DNA from 2 places in the Streptomyces sp. NBC_00459 genome. Region 2 is predicted to be linked to the other one. Evidence: riboswitches for the same ligand, from Rfam matches in the RefSeq annotation. Region 2 holds a riboswitch; the other holds the start of a gene.
The links. Region 2 has a riboswitch for cyclic di-AMP ahead of OHN74_RS32605 (M23 family metallopeptidase). Riboswitches for the same ligand answer to the same signal wherever they lie in the genome.

Region 1: linked by a shared signal. The riboswitch ahead of OHN74_RS26075 (transglycosylase family protein) and the one ahead of OHN74_RS32605 (M23 family metallopeptidase) in region 2 are both predicted to bind cyclic di-AMP.

What each region holds. Positions count from the first base shown of each region.
Region 1 is NZ_CP107903.1:5,877,571-5,885,198, reverse strand. It holds gene OHN74_RS26100 (NAD(P)/FAD-dependent oxidoreductase) at 1-37, opposite strand, end outside; gene OHN74_RS26095 (Ppx/GppA phosphatase family protein) at 447-1,388, opposite strand; gene OHN74_RS26090 (DUF501 domain-containing protein) at 1,385-2,017, opposite strand; gene OHN74_RS26085 (FtsB family cell division protein) at 2,043-2,519, opposite strand; gene eno (phosphopyruvate hydratase) at 2,621-3,907, opposite strand; gene OHN74_RS26075 (transglycosylase family protein) at 4,277-4,993, opposite strand; cyclic di-AMP (ydaO/yuaA leader) riboswitch at 4,997-5,168, opposite strand; gene OHN74_RS26070 (transglycosylase family protein) at 5,353-6,285, opposite strand; gene OHN74_RS26065 (cytochrome P450 family protein) at 6,514-7,628, opposite strand, start outside.
Region 2 is NZ_CP107903.1:7,365,512-7,373,139, reverse strand. It holds gene OHN74_RS32620 (bifunctional acetate--CoA ligase family protein/GNAT family N-acetyltransferase) at 1-2,759, opposite strand, end outside; gene OHN74_RS32615 (HPr family phosphocarrier protein) at 2,939-3,220, shown strand; gene OHN74_RS32610 (GntR family transcriptional regulator) at 3,393-4,088, opposite strand; gene OHN74_RS32605 (M23 family metallopeptidase) at 4,277-5,050, opposite strand; cyclic di-AMP (ydaO/yuaA leader) riboswitch at 5,064-5,231, opposite strand; gene OHN74_RS32600 (M16 family metallopeptidase) at 5,446-6,834, opposite strand; gene OHN74_RS32595 (M16 family metallopeptidase) at 6,831-7,628, opposite strand, start outside.

The sequences.
Region 1 (7,628 bases), 1.5 Mb from region 2:
CTACTACGAGGATCCTGGGACGCTCCGTGGTGCTCATGCCATCGAGTATCCACCCGCTCCAGGGGGGTCGCTCGTGCGCCCCTTCACAAGCTTATGCGGACCCTCTGCTACACTGCGCGCCCCGCATGGTCCAGGCCATGCCATGCGAGGGGTACCAGCGGGCGGTACGCCCCGATGTCAATGCCGCGTGAACTGCTCTTCCGGGTCGCCGGAGCGACTGGACCAGCCCTCGGCCACACCCCCGGGAAACAGCGCCGAAACGCTCCCCCGAGCACGCTCCCACCCCAGGTGAGCCCCCGAAAGGGCCCTCCGGACCACGTTCGTCGCCCAACAGGACCGAATTCCTTGTGAAGAACTTCACGAAGTTTCCCGAGGGGGCGTCACCAGGGGGCCGCAAACAGCCCCCCAGGTGCGCTCATACGTTGTCCGACCTGCTCAGCCGAGGGTCACGCGACCGACCACGCGATCCCGTCGAGGATGTCGTGCTCGCTCACCACGACCTCCGACGCCCCGATCCGCTCCATGATCGAGAGCAGTACGAGCGCCCCCGCACCGATCACGTCGACGCGCCCCGAGTGCATGGAGGGAATCGCCGCACGCTCGGCATGGGTGGACCGGAGAAGGGTCTCGGTGATCTCACGGACGCGGTCGTAGGAGACCCGGGAATGGTGGATGGCCTCGGGGTCGTACGCGGACAGGTTCTGCGCGATCGCCGACACCGTGGTGACCGACCCCGCGAGCCCCACCAGCGTGCGCGCCTCGCTCAGCGGGACCGTCTCCGCCGCCAGGTCCAGGGCCGCCTCGATGTCCGAGCGGATCGCCGCGATCTGCTCCTCGGCGGGCGGATCGGTGACCGCGCCGTCCCGCACCAGGTGCCGCTCCGTCATCCGTACGCACCCGATGTCCACGGAGCGTGCCCCGCGCACCTGGTCGTCCCCGACGACGAACTCGGTCGAGCCGCCGCCGATGTCCACGACCAGGTAGGGCTTGGCGAGGTCGGCGCGCCCCGTCAGTTCCCTGGTGGCGCCGGTGAAGGAGAACTCGGCCTCCTGCTCGCCCGAGATGACCTCGGGCTCGACACCCAGGATGTCCAGCACGCCCCGGACGAACTCGTCCCGGTTCTCCGCGTCCCGGGAGGCGGACGTCGCGACGAACCGCAGCCGCTCCGCGCCGTGCTCCTTGATGACCGCGGCGTACTCCCGGCAGGCCGCGAAGGTCCGCTCCAGCGCCTCGGGGGCCAGCCGCCCCGTACGGTCGACGCCCTGGCCGAGCCGGACGATGGTCATCCGCCGGTCCAGGTCGACGAGTTCACCGGTGTCCGGGTCGGCGTCGGCGACGAGGAGGCGGATCGAGTTCGTACCGCAGTCGACGGCGGCGACGCGGGTCACTTGTCGCTCTTCCCTGACTGCACCGGGTCCGGGGAGTCCGTCGGGTCCGTCGGCTTGAACGCGAAGTGGCCGGACCCGTTCTCGTGCACCACCCAGCCCTCCCCCTCCGGAGGGGTCGAGCGCATCACGCAGGGTCCCTTCGCCCACCACTCGGGCAGCATCGCGATCGCCTCGTCGCCCAGCGGGTTCACCCCGGGGCCGGCGGCCAGCGAGTGGCCCACGAGGACGTGCAGGCACTTCACGCGGTCCGGCATGCCGCCCGCGCTCGGGAAGCCCTCCAGGACCTCGATCGCGTCACGGCGGGCGATGTAGTCGTCGTGCGCGGCCCGGTAGGCGGCGGCCAGTTCCGGGTCCGTCGCCAGGCGTTCCGTCATCTCCTTCATCACGCCGTTCGCCTCCAGCGTGCCGATCGCCGAGGCGGCGCGCGGGCACGTCAGGTAGTACGTCGTGGGGAAGGGCGTGCCGTCCGGCAGCCGCGGAGCCGTCTCCACGACGTCCGGCTGGCCGCAGGGACAGCGGTGTGCGATGGCGCGCAGCCCGCGCGGCGGGCGGCCCAGCTGCTGCTGGAAGGCCTCGACGTCCGCGTCGGTCGGCTCGGTGCGCGGGGTGGGAGGCGGGGGCGTGTCCATACCTGTCTTCTCTGTTCCGTTCACTTCACTGGTCGGCGGCGTCGGCCTTGTCCACGCCGTCCCAGACGTTCGCGTACCAGGGGCGGTCGGCCGCGCCGAGGTCTGCGCGCGACTGCTTCGCCGCGTCGGGATCGATCACGATGTACCCGGTCTCGCCCGGCATCACATAGTGCAGCCGCTGCCGGATCTGCTGCTCCGCGTACGCGTCGTCCTGCCAGCGTGCCTTCAGGTCGCGGAGCTGCTCGACCCGCCGGCTGGCCTGGTCGCGTTCGCGTTCCATCTCGGCGATGTCGGCGCGCTGGGAGACGTACTGCCTTATCGGGTAGGCAAGGGCCACGATCAACGTGCACAGGACCAGGGCGAGCAGCGCCGCCCGGCCGGTCAGACGGGAGCGGCGGGCCTGCCGCTTGGTCTGGGAACGGTAGACGCGGGCCGCCGTCTGCTCGCCGAGCAGCTTGATCCTGGTCGCGGTGGAGAACCGGTCCCGGTCCTTCACGGCCATGTTCCCCGCCTCCCCTTCACACACGCGTACGTCCCCGCACACGGTACGGGACCGGATACGGGGACGTACGTACGACTGGCTATGCCTTGACCCTGGTTGGGTCAGCCCTTGAAGCGCGGGAAGGCGCTGCGACCGGCGTACACAGCGGCGTCGTCGAGGATCTCCTCGATGCGCAGCAGCTGGTTGTACTTGGCGACGCGGTCCGAGCGGGCCGGGGCGCCGGTCTTGATCTGGCCGCAGTTCACGGCGACGGCGAGGTCGGCGATGGTGACGTCCTCGGTCTCGCCGGAGCGGTGGGACATCATGCACTTGAAGCCGTTGCGCTGGGCCAGCTCGACGGCGTCCAGGGTCTCGGTCAGCGAGCCGATCTGGTTGACCTTGACGAGCAGGGCGTTGGCCGAGCCCTCCTCGATGCCACGGGCGAGGCGCTCCGGGTTGGTGACGAAGAGGTCGTCGCCGACGATCTGGACCTTGTCGCCCAGCTTGTCGGTGATGGTCTTCCAGCCGGCCCAGTCGTCCTCGTACAGCGGGTCCTCGATGGAGATGAGCGGGTACGCGGAGACGAGCTCCTCGTAGTACTCGGTCATCTCGGCGGCCGTGCGGGACTTGCCCTCGAACTCGTACTTGCCGTCCTTGTAGAACTCGGACGCGGCGACGTCGAGCGCGAGCCCGATCTGCTCACCGGGGACGTAACCGGCCTGCTTGATGGCCTCGATGATGAGGTCGAGGGCGGCGCGGTTGGACTCCAGGTTCGGGGCGAAGCCGCCCTCGTCGCCGAGACCGGTGGACAGGCCCTTGGTCTTCAGCACCTTCTTGAGGGTGTGGTAGATCTCCGCGCCCCAGCGCAGCGCCTCGGAGAAGGACTCCGCGCCGATCGGGGCGATCATGAACTCCTGGATGTCGACGTTGGAGTCCGCGTGGGAGCCACCGTTGAGGATGTTCATCATCGGAACGGGCAGCAGGTGCGCGTTCGGGCCGCCGAGGTAGCGGAAGAGGGGCAGGTCGCTGGCCTCGGAGGCGGCGTGGGCGACGGCGAGGGAGACGCCGAGGATGGCGTTGGCGCCGAGGGAGCCCTTGTTGTCGGTGGCGTCCAGGTCGAACATGGCCTGGTCGATCAGGCGCTGCTCGGTGGCGTCGTAGCCGACGAGCTCCGGGCCGATCTGCTCGATGACGGCGAGGACGGCCTTCTCGACACCCTTGCCGAGGTAGCGGTTGGGGTCACCGTCGCGCAGTTCGATGGCCTCGAAGGCTCCGGTGGAGGCGCCGGACGGGACGGCGGCACGACCGGTGCTGCCGTCATCGAGGCCGACCTCGACCTCGACGGTGGGGTTGCCTCGCGAGTCGAGGATTTCCCGGGCTACGACGACGTCGATGGACGGCACGAGCATCTCCTTCATGGGATGTGACGCGGGTACGCGGGGCTGCTGGGCCTCGCGGGTACGGGGCCGCGGCGGCTCCGCGATGATGAGCCTAACCGGCTCCGGGGGATCGGCCAGCCGTCCGACCACCCCATGGACGGAACATGAACGGAACCCAGGGTAAACATTGTTCCCCCAGGGAACAAAAAGCCCCGCTCCGGTGCGTACGGGGGAAGACGCACCGAAGCGGGGAGCCCGTGGGGGACGGGGGTGGCCCTCGCGAGGCCTCCACTATGGAAGGCACGGATGTGAGGGCCCTGTGGTTCACCTACGAGCCGGCCGGGGTCTGGGGGAGGTTCCGGCCCGCCGGTGACCGGGGTCAGCCGCGGTACAGCCGCGTCAGCTGAGGTGCAGCTGCTGGCCCGGGAAGATGAAGTCGGCGTCGTCGATGATGTCCTTGTTCAGCTGGAAGAGCTTCTGCCAGCCGCCCTTGACGTCGTGCGCCTCGGCGATGGCGCTCAGGCTGTCGCCCTTGACGACCTTGTACTCGCCGTCGCCCTTCTTGACCTTCTTGCCGGTCGGGGTGGTGACGGTCTTCTTCGCGGCCGGCCGCTCCTGCGAACGGGAGGCCTGCTGGTTGTCGGTGGAGCGGGTGGAGGTCTCGCCGGAGCCGCTGGAGCTGCTGGAGTTGCCCGAGCTGCTGGAACCGCTGGACGAGCTGTCGCTGGAGCCGCCGCCGTAGGAGGCGTTGGACAGGCCCACACCGCAGACCGGCCAGGCACCCTTGCCCTGGCCCGCGAGGACCTTCTCGGCGATGGTGATCTGCTGGGACTTGGAGGCCTGGTCGGCGGTGGAGGCGTACGCCGAGCCGCCGTACGCGGCCCAGGTCGAGGCGGAGAACTGGAGGCCGCCGTAGTAGCCGTTGCCGGTGTTGATGGACCAGTTGCCGCCGGACTCGCACTGGGCGACCGTGTCCCACTCGGCGGAAGTGGCGGCAGAGGCGGAGCCGGCCGCCAGAAGCGGAGCGGCGACCGCGGCGCCGGTGACACCGGCGATGGCGACGACCCGGGTGGCCTTGGACGGACGGCGGTGCTTGCCCTTACCGGTAAACAGCATGCGTGATCCCCTCACCGACGCCTGCGAGGTGAGCTGTCGGGTTCGGGCCGGTTGAGTTGCCCGGCCGTACGTCCCTCTCGGGCGGCGTACGGCTTCACCCCAAGCCGCTCCGGACAACTGCCCGGTGCGGCACTTACCTTGGGTCCCCCGCTCCTGCCTACGGCGCTTGATAGCGACGACTGTTCCCGTACGGCCGTTGGCAGGATTCGGCGTTGCGACCGGCGGGGCCCACTGTGGCGGGCGATGACGACCGTAAACAGCTGATCCTCTGAAATACAAAGACGATCAGGGCTTCTGAGACCTTTGTCTCACCGCATTGATAAAGGACATTCAGCGCGAAACCAGGACGTGAACTCCGGTTAGTTTTGCCCGGGTTCGCTACCTACCGCAAGGGTCTGACCGGGAAGGATGAGGCCCGAGTCCGCGTCAAGGAAGGACTCGGTCCCGGCGGGATCCGCGGACTGCCCGCCGGCGAGGTCGAGGGAGTCGGTGACACCCCAGAGGACACCCCCGATGCCGCCGGCGTACGAGCCCTCGGCCTTGCCGCGGTGCCGGCCGGTACCGACGGAGGCCTCACCTTCGGTCGCATCGACCCCTTTTGCCGCACTCTGCCCGGAGTTGCCCCGCTCTCCACCTACTACGGAATCTGTGGGTGAACTGTCGCCCTCCTTCACGTCACCCGCACCGGGCGACGAGGAGGAAGGGGACGGCGAGGTGACCGACCCGGCGGGGTCGGTGGGGTCGGCAGAGCCCGTCGTCGCCCCGGCGGACGGCGTGGGGGACGGCGACGAGTCGGAGGCCCCGGGCGAGGCCGGGGAGCCGGTGGAGGGAGATGCCGAGGGCGTGGGCGACTCCGAAGCCGAGGAGGAGGAAGAGGAGTCCGACCCCGACCCCAGGCCCAGACCCAGACCCAAGCCCGAACCCGCGGTCGATTCCGAGGTGTCACCCTCGGCCACACCGGTGTCGACACCGGCCGATCCGGTGTCCTTGCCGAGCCCGGACAGCAGCGCACAGGCCTCCCAGGCCCCCGCGCCCTGGTCGGCGAGGATCTTCTCGCCGACGGCGATCTGCTGCGAGCGGCTGGCCTGGTCGGCGCTCGTGGCATACGCGAGGCCGCCGTACTTCTCCCAGTCCGCCTGGGTCAACTGGAGCCCGCCGTAGAACCCGTTGCCGGGGTCGGCACTCCAGGAACCGCCGCTCTCGCACTCCGCGACCCGGTCCCAGGTGGTACCGCTGGCCGCACTGGCCCCGGTCGCGCCGAGCAGCGGAATCGCGATGGCGGAGCCTGCCACGCCGGCCGAGACAAGCAGAGCCGGGGCCTGACGGGGGCGACGGTGACGACCGTTCCCGGAGAGCATGCGATTGCCTTTCACGAGACAGCGAGGAGCGGTGCGACAGATGATGCAAGGCATCGCACTGGTGCACGAACGTATCGACAGGCGATCACTTGTCACAAGTTAATGCCGCACAGATCACGTGAAGATCACATTGTTGAGGGAGTGTCACCTTCTCGCGAACTCCTACGACCCCTCCGGCGCCGCGCGCCCGGTTCCGCGAACCGGCGTGAACTCGACGGGCAGGGTACGCAGTCCTCGCATGATGAGCCCACCCCGCCACCTCAACTCGGCCGGGTCCGCGCCGAGTTGCAGGTCAGGGAGACGCGTGAGGAGGGTGGCCAGCGCGCTGCGCCCCTCCAGTCGGGCGAGCGGGGCGCCGAGGCAGTAGTGGATGCCATGGCCGTATCCGAGGTGCTGGTTGTCCCGGCGGCCGAGATCGAGGGTGTCGGGGTCGGCGAACCGCGCCGGGTCCCGGTCGGCGGCGGCGAGGACGACCAGGACGGGGTCGCCGGCCCCGATGTCCTGTCCGCCGATGCTGAGCGGCCGGGTGGCGAAGCGCCAGGTGGCCAGCTCAACGGGGCCGTCGTAGCGGAGGAGTTCCTCGATGCCGGTTTCGAGGAGGGAGGAGTCCTCGACGGCGAGGGAGGCCTGGAGGCGGGCGCGCTGCTCGGGGTGGGTGAGCAGGGCGTAGACCCCATTGCCGATCAAGTTCACTGTGGTCTCAAAACCAGCGAACAGGAGGATGAAGGCCATGGCGGCGGCCTCGTTCTCGGTGAGGTGCTCGCCGTGGTCGGAGGCGCGGATGAGCCCGGAGATGAGGTCCTCGCCGGGTTCGGGGACGTCGGACAGCGCCTCGCGCTTGCGGTGGATCAGCTCGGCGAGATAGCCCCGCATCTTCTTGACGGACCGGGCGACCCCGCCCCGGGGCCCTCCTCCGTGCCGGATCATCATCCCGGCCCAGTCCCTGAAGTCGTCCTGGTCCTCACGGGGTACGCCCAGCAGATCGCAGATCGCGTAGATGGGCAGTGGGAAGGCGAAGTCGTGGATGAGATCGGCGGAGCCGTTCGCCGCGAACCGGTCGATGAGATCGTCGGTGAGTTCCTGCACCCGGGGCGCGAACTCGGCGACCCGTCGCGGAGTGAACGCCTTGGCGACGAGCCGCCGCAGCCTGGTGTGGTCCGGCGGATCGATGTTGAGCAGATGCGTCATCAACTCGGCCTTGCGCTCCCCGGGGATACCGGTCTTGCCCTTGGCGTGCGCGGGCTCGTCGTGATGCGCGGGGTTCTTGGAGAGCCGGG
Region 2 (7,628 bases):
GACACCGCGATGACCTCGGGATGATCGTCGACGAGCCGCGACACCCTGAGCAGCAGTTCCTCCAGCGCCCCGGTGTCGACCGGCGCCGAGCCGCGCCAGCCGAAGAGGAGCGGCGCCGTCCGGATCGAGCGGATCAGCGAGGCCGCGTCGCGGTCGGTGACCGGTACGAGCCGGTGCGCGATGTCCCCGAGCAGCTGCGAGGCGGGCCCGGCGAGCCCGAAGGAGAGCACCGCGCCGGCCGCCGGGTCGATCACCGCCCGTACGACGGTGTCGACCCCCCTCGGTGCCATCCCCTGCACCACGGGCCGCACCTGATCCGGGTTCCCGAAGAGGCCGGTCAGTTCGGCGTACGCCCGCCGCAGTTGCTCCTCGTCCGCGAGATCCAGGCGTACGCCGCCCAGGTCGGCGCGGTGCCGCAGGTGGGGGGCGGTGGCCTTGAGAGCCACGGGGTAGCCGATGGCCCGCGCGGCGGTCACGGCGCTCTCGGGGCTCGGGGCGGGCAGGGCCCTGCGCACCGGGATGCCGTACGTCCCGAGCAGCTCGCACGTCTCGTCCGTACCGAGGGTGAGCCCCTGGCCACGCGCGAGGAGTCCGCCGATCAGCTCGGCGGCCCGCTTCTCGTCGATGTCCGCGTCGATGGACTCGGGCACCTTGCCTGGCTCGGCGGCCTCCCGCCGCCACTGCGCGTACTTCACGGCTTCCCCGAGGGCCCGCACGGCGCGCTCGGCGGCGGGGTAGGCGGGGATCAGCCGGGAGCAGGATTCGGGGGCGGGCGGGGGCGGGGATGTCTGCGTCCGGGACACCGGCGCGGGGGACTGCCGTTCCGCCCCCGCGTCCGGCAGGCGTTCCGCCGCTGCGGTGCCGGTTGCCGGTGAACCTGCCCGTGGGGCGGTACTGGCCGCGGCCGACAGTGCCTCGGCCAGTCCCCCGAGCTCCACATGGACCACCAGCACCGGCTTCCCGGGAACCTCCGCCGCGGCCGATCTCAGGGCCTCGGCCAATGCGGCGTCGCCGAGGGAACCCTCCCCCACCGTGGGGATCGCGGTGACGACGACCGCGTCGCATCCCTCGTCCGCCAGCGCCCGGGACAGCGCCCGGTGGAAGTCCTCGGGCGACGCCCCCGTGGTCAGGTCCAGCGGCGCCGACGGCCGCAACCCCTCGGAGAGGCACGCGTCGTACGTCAGCAGCCCCAGCGACTCCGAGTTCCCCAGGATCGCCACCCTCGGCCCGGCGGGCAGTGGCTGGCGTGCCAGCAGCAGCCCCGCGTCGACCAGTTCGGTGATCGTGTCCACCCGGATCACCCCGGCCTGCCGCAGCAGCTCGGACACCGTCGCGTGCGGCAACCGCGTGGCCCGTACCGCATGCCCCTGGGGAGCGGCACCGCCATGCCGCGTCCCCTGTACGACGACCAGCGGCTTCGCCGCCGCCGTGCGCCGCGCGAGGCGCGTGAACTTGCGCGGGTTGCCGATGGATTCGAGGTACATGAGGACGACGTCGGTGTCCGGGTCGTCGTACCAGTACTGGAGTACGTCGTTGCCGGACACGTCGGCGCGGTTGCCGGACGAGACGAAGGTCGACACCCCGGTGACCCCGGTGACACCTCCTCCGCGCCGGTGCAGCCGGGACAGCAGCGCGATTCCGATGGCCCCGGACTGCGCGAACAGCCCGATCCGCCCAGGCCTCGGCATCTCCGGGGCGAGCGACGCGTTCAGCCGGACGTCCTCCGCCGTGTTGATGACACCGAAGGCGTTGGGGCCGATGATGCGCATCCCGTACGTGCGCGCGTGCCGCACCAGTTCGCGCTGCCGTTCCCGTCCCTCGGGGCCGCTCTCGGCGTAACCGGCGGAGACCACGACGAGTCCCTGCACGCCGTGCTCACCGCACTCGGCGACGACCTCGGGGACGTACTCGGCCGGGACGGCGACGACCGCGAGGTCGACGGGGCCCCCGATGTCGCCGACCGATCGGTACGCCGGTACTCCGTCGATGTCCTTCTGCTCCTCCGGGAAGGCGCTGTTGACCGCGTACAGGTCACCGGTGAAACCGGCGTCCCTGATGTGGTCGAGGACGCTGCGGCCGACTCCGCCGGGGGCACGGCCGACGCCGATGACGGCCACGGCGCCCGGGGCGAGCAGCCGCCGGACGGAACGCGCCTCGGCCCGCTGCTCCCGCGCGCGCTGGACGGCGAGTGAGCGGTCGGTGGGCTCCAGGTCGAACTCCAGGCGTACGACACCGTCCTCGAAGCTGCGCTTCTGGGTGTACCCGGCGTCCGTGAACACCTTGATCATCTTGCTGTTGGCCGGCAGCACCTCGGCGGCGAAGCGGCGGATGTCGCGCTCGCGGGCGACAGCCGCGATGTGTTCGAGGAGGGCGGAGGCGACACCACGTCCCTGGTGCGCGTCCTGCACCAGGAAGGCGACCTCGGCCTCGCCGGCGGGACCGGAGGCGGGCAGTCCCTCGGCGTCAATACGGTCGTAGCGTACGGTGGCGATGAACTCGCCGCCGACCGTGGCCGCGAGCCCCACCCGGTCCACGAAGTCGTGGTGGGTGAAGCGGTGGACGTCCTTTGCGGACAGGCGCGGATAGGGCGCGAAGAAGCGGTAGTACTTCGACTCGTCCGACACCTGCTCGTAGAAGCTGACCAGCCGGTCGGCGTCGTCCGCCGTGATGGGCCGGACACGGGCGGTGCCGCCGTCGCGCAGCACGACGTCCGCCTCCCAGTGGGCGGGGTACTCGTGCCGGTCCGCCGAGTTCTGCATGCGCCCCAGAGTACGGCTCGCGTCCGACAACGTCGCGAGGCAGTCTGTGGGGGACCGAAGTCGGGCCCAGGCCGGGGTTCGAACGCGGTTCCGGGACGGGTTTGGGCCCGCCTCCCGGCACGCTTCACGCTATGGAACAATGGTCTAGACAACCCTGAGACAGTGAAGGGCAGCATCACATGGCTGAGCGCCGCGTCAACGTCGGCTGGGCGGAGGGCCTCCACGCCCGCCCCGCCTCCATCTTCGTCCGTGCGGCCACGGCCGCCGGCGTCCCCATGACGATCGCCAAGGCCGACGGCAATCCCGTCAACGCGGCCTCCATGCTGGCGGTCCTCGGCCTGGGCGCCCAGGGCGGCGAGGAGATCGTCCTCGCCTCCGAGGCGGAGGGCGCCGAAGCCGCGCTCGACCGCCTGGCGAAGCTGGTGGCCGAGGGGCTCGAGGAACTTCCCGAGACCGTCTGAGGAAGCCTGAAGGGTCCTCGATCGACGGTGGCGGCAGATGCCACCGCAAAAGCATCATCCGCACACGACGAAGGGCCCGCCCGAATATCGGGCGGGCCCTTCGTAATTCCCGATCGCAGGCAGCAGAAATAATCCCCCGCGAATTCAACCCTCTTTGTATACGGCGCCCGTGTTAATGACGCAGGCCCGTCATGTTTACGGGATGTTGCGAAGTCCTCACACGATCCGGCCGCTCCCCGGCGCCCGGAAATCGAAGTCGGTGCACGACGGTCGCCCGCTCGGTGTGCAGCGCCGTGATCGCCCGCGCCCGCTCACCGTCACCGCGCGCCACCGCGTCCACGATCGCCCCGTGCTCCGCCCAGGAGTCGACGGGACTGGCCGGCGCCTCCACCGCGTACATCCAGGCGATCTTGTGCCGGAGCTGGGTGAGCGTCGAGGTCAGGGCGTGGCTTCCGGAAGCCTGGGCGAGCGTCTCGTGGAACCAGCCCCCCAGGGAGCGCAGATCCTCGCTGTTCCCCCGCCTGGCCCGCTCCTGCCCCAGCCGGACCAGGCCGCGCAGCACCTTGAGGTGGGCCTCGGTGCGCCGCTGGGCGGCCCGGGAGGCGCCCAGCGGCTCCAGGAGCATGCGCATCTCCAGCAGGTCGGAGGCCTCCTGCTCGGTGGGCTCGGCCACGCACGCGCCCGCGTGCCGCCGGGTCACCACGAAGCCCTCGGCCTCCAGCGTGCGCAGGGCCTCGCGGACGGGGACGCGCGAGACGCCGTACCGGCGCGCGAGCAGTTCCTCGGTGAGCCGGCTGCCGCGCTCGTAGACACCGGCGACGATGTCGTCCCGGATCGCCGTGCATACCGAGTGCGCCGGAATACGCATGTCCGACCTCCGCTTTAATCCCCGTGAAACGTCGACGATTGACGTGTGTTGAGTGACTCTATTGCAGAGAACCGGAATTTCCGACGGCAGGCCGGAATCGATGGATATTTTTTGGACACACACCCCTGTGAAACGCCGAAAGCCCCGGCTCGGTGAGCCGGGGCCACGACAAGTGGTGCGCGGGGTCGTCAGACGTTCACGCCGTGCGAGCGGAGGTAGGCGACAGGGTTGATGTCCGAGCCGTACTCCGGGGTCGTGCGTGCCTCGAAGTGGAGATGCGCACCGGTGACGTTGCCGGTGGCTCCGGAGAGGCCTATCTGCTGACCCGGGGTGACCGTCTGACCGACGGAGACGTTGATGGACGACAGATGACCGTACTGAGTGTACGTACCATCAATCATCTTGATCACGATGTTGTTGCCGTAGGACCCGCCCCAACCGGCCTCGACGACGGTGCCGGAGCCAACCGCTTGGACGGTGGTGCCGGACGCCGCATGGAAGTCGACGCCGGTGTGGCTGCCGGAGGACCAGATGGCGCCGCCGGTCTTGTAGCCCGTGGAGATGTACGAGCCGGCGATCGGGGCGACATAGCTGGTGAGGCGCTTGCGCTCGGCCTCGCGAGCGGCGCGGGCCTTCGCCTCGCGTGCCTCCTTGACCCGCTCCTCCGCCTCCTTGCGCGCGGCGGCCTCGGCCCGCTTCTCGGCGGCGGCCTTCTCGGCGGCCTGTTCCTGGGCGGCGGCCTGCGCGTCGATCTGTTCGGCGAGCGACTCGCCGATGGAGATCACCGGGGTGAGGCCGGTCTGCTCGACGGTGGACTCCGCGGCGAGCGCCGGAGCGGCGAGGGAGCCGACGACGCCGGTGGTCGCGAGGGCGGCCACGCCGGCTGCTCGGACGGTCGTACGGGTGACAAGGCTGGGGCGGCTGGGACGACGGTGCTTCCCGGTGGCGCGGGTGAACGCCATGTAGTTGTGGGTCCTTTCCTTCCTTCTCGCCTACCGGGTTAGCTGACGGGTTCGGAGCAGGAAGGTCTCCTACGGACACCCTCGCGGCACGCGCGGGCATCCGATTCACCCCAGGGACTGCACATGGTGGGTCCCCGGCTCCCCTGGCTCGCGCCGTACGGGGACTCGGCGATGACTGTCCGGTGCCGCGGCTGCGGCTCGGTGCATGACGGACAGCCGGACAGACGCTAAACGGGACATCTTTCAATCAACAAACCGATCACGGGTTTTGTAGCGCATGCCACAGTGCAGACGGTCCACCTCTCCATCAATACGGACAACTTGCGCATCAAAATGGACAAAGGGGCCCCGGTGACGCTTTCGGCACCGGGGCCCCTTTCGTGTACGCCGTGCCGCTACTCGGCGGGGACGACGGTCACTTCGCCGATACCGAGGGCCCGGACAGGCTCCTCGATCGTCGCCGCGTCGCCGACGAGGACCGTCACCAGGCGGTCCACCGGGAAGGCGTTCACGGCCGCCGCGGTGGCCTCCACGGTGCCGGTCGCGGCGAGCTGCCGGTACAGCGTCGCCTGGTAGTCGTCGGGCAGGTGCTGCTCGACCTGGTCGGCCAGTGTGCTCGCCACGGCCGCCGCGGTCTCGTACTTGAGCGGGGCGACGCCGACCAGGTTCTGCACCGCGACATCGCGCTCGGCGTCGGTGAGCCCTTCCGCCGCGAGGGTGCGGAGCACCTTCCAGAGGTCCTCGAGAGCGGGACCGGTGTTGGGAGTGTCGAAGGAGCCGCTGATGGCGAGCAGCGCGGCACCGGTACCGTCCGGAGCCGAGCGCAGGACCTGGCCGAACGCCCGCACACCGTAGGTGTAGCCCTTCTCCTCGCGCAGGACACGGTCCAGGCGGGAGGTGAGGGTGCCGCCGAGGCAGTACGTGCCGAGGACCTGGGCGGCCCAGACGCGGTCGTGCCGGTCGGCGCCGATGCGGCCGATGAGCAGTTGGGTCTGCACGGCGCCGGGGCGGTCCACGATGACGACCCGGCCGGTGTCGTCGGCGGTCACCGGCGGCACGGGCCGCGGCTCGGCCGACGAGCCCGTCCAGGCCCCCAGGGTGTCACCGAGCAGCGCGTCCAGGTCGACGCCGGTGAGGTCGCCGACGACCACGGCGGTGGCCGTGGCGGGCCGGACGTGCCTCTCGTAGAAGGCGCGTACGGCGGCCGCGTCGATCTTCGCGACCGTCTCCTCGGTGCCCTGGCGCGGACGGGACATGCGCGAGGCCGCCGGGAACAGCTCCTTGTACAGCTGCTTGGCGGAGCGACGGGCCGGGTTGGCCGTCTCGTGCGGGATCTCGTCGAGCCGGTTGCGCACCAGCCGTTCGATCTCGCTGTCCGAGAACGCGGGCGCCCTGAGGGCGTCGGCCAGCAGACCGAGCGCCTTGGGGAGCCGCGACACGGGCACTTCGAGGCTGAGGCGCACGCACGGGTGGTCGGCGTGCGCGTCGAGGGTGGCGCCGCAGCGCTCCAGCTCGGCGGCGAACTCCTCGGCGGAGTGCTTGTCGGTGCCTTCGGAGAAGGCCCGGGCCATGATCGTGGCCACTCCGTCGAGACCGGCCGGCTCGGCTTCCAGGGGGGCGTCGACGAGTACCTCGACGGCGACGACCTGCTGGCCGGGGCGGTGGCAGCGCAGGACGGTCAGACCGTTGCCGAGCGTGCCCCGGCCGGGGGCCGGGAAGGCCCAGGGCCTGGCCTCGCCCGCCTGGGGCTGGGGGTGGAACTCCATCGTGGCGAGCTCGGTCACTTGGCCGCCTCCTCGTCGGTGTCGGTGGCTTCGATCGTGGCCTCGGCCTCGGGGTCCTGCGGCGGATCAGCGTCCTCGGCGGTCTCTCCGGAGACCGGCTCGTAGACGAGCACCGCGCGGTTGTCGGGGCGCAGCCGGTCCTTGGCGGCCTGCTGGACCTCCTCGGCCGTCACGTCGAGCACGCGCTGCACGGCGGTCAGGGCGAGCTGCGGGTCGCCGAACAGCACCGCGAAACGGCACAGTTCGTCGGCGCGGCCCGCGACCGTACCGAGCCGGTCCAGCCACTCGCGCTCCAACTGGGCCTGGGCGCGCTCCATTTCCTCGGCCGTGGGGCCCTCCGCGGCGAACCGGGCGAGCTCCTCGTCGACGGCGGCCTCGATGACCGGCACCTCGACGTCCGCGGAGGTCTTCACGTCCAGCCATCCCAGGGAGGGCGCTCCGGCCAGCCGCAGCAGGCCGAAGCCGGCCGCCACCGCCGTACGGTCCCGCCGTACGAGCCGGTTGTAGAGACGGGAGGACTCACCGCCGCCGAGGACGGTGAGCGCCAGGTCGGCCGCGTCGCACGCGCGCGTGCCGTCCTCCGGGAGCCGGTAGGCGGCCATCAACGCGCGCGCGGGGACCTCCTCCACGACGACCTCGCGCAGTTCCTCGCCGATGACGTCGGGGAGGGCGCCTGAGCGCGGCGCGGGCTTGCCGTCGTGCCCGGCGATGGATCCGAAGTACTTCTCGACCCAGGCGAGCGTCTCCTCGGGGTCGATGTCCCCGACGACCGACAGGACGGCGTTGTTGGGCGC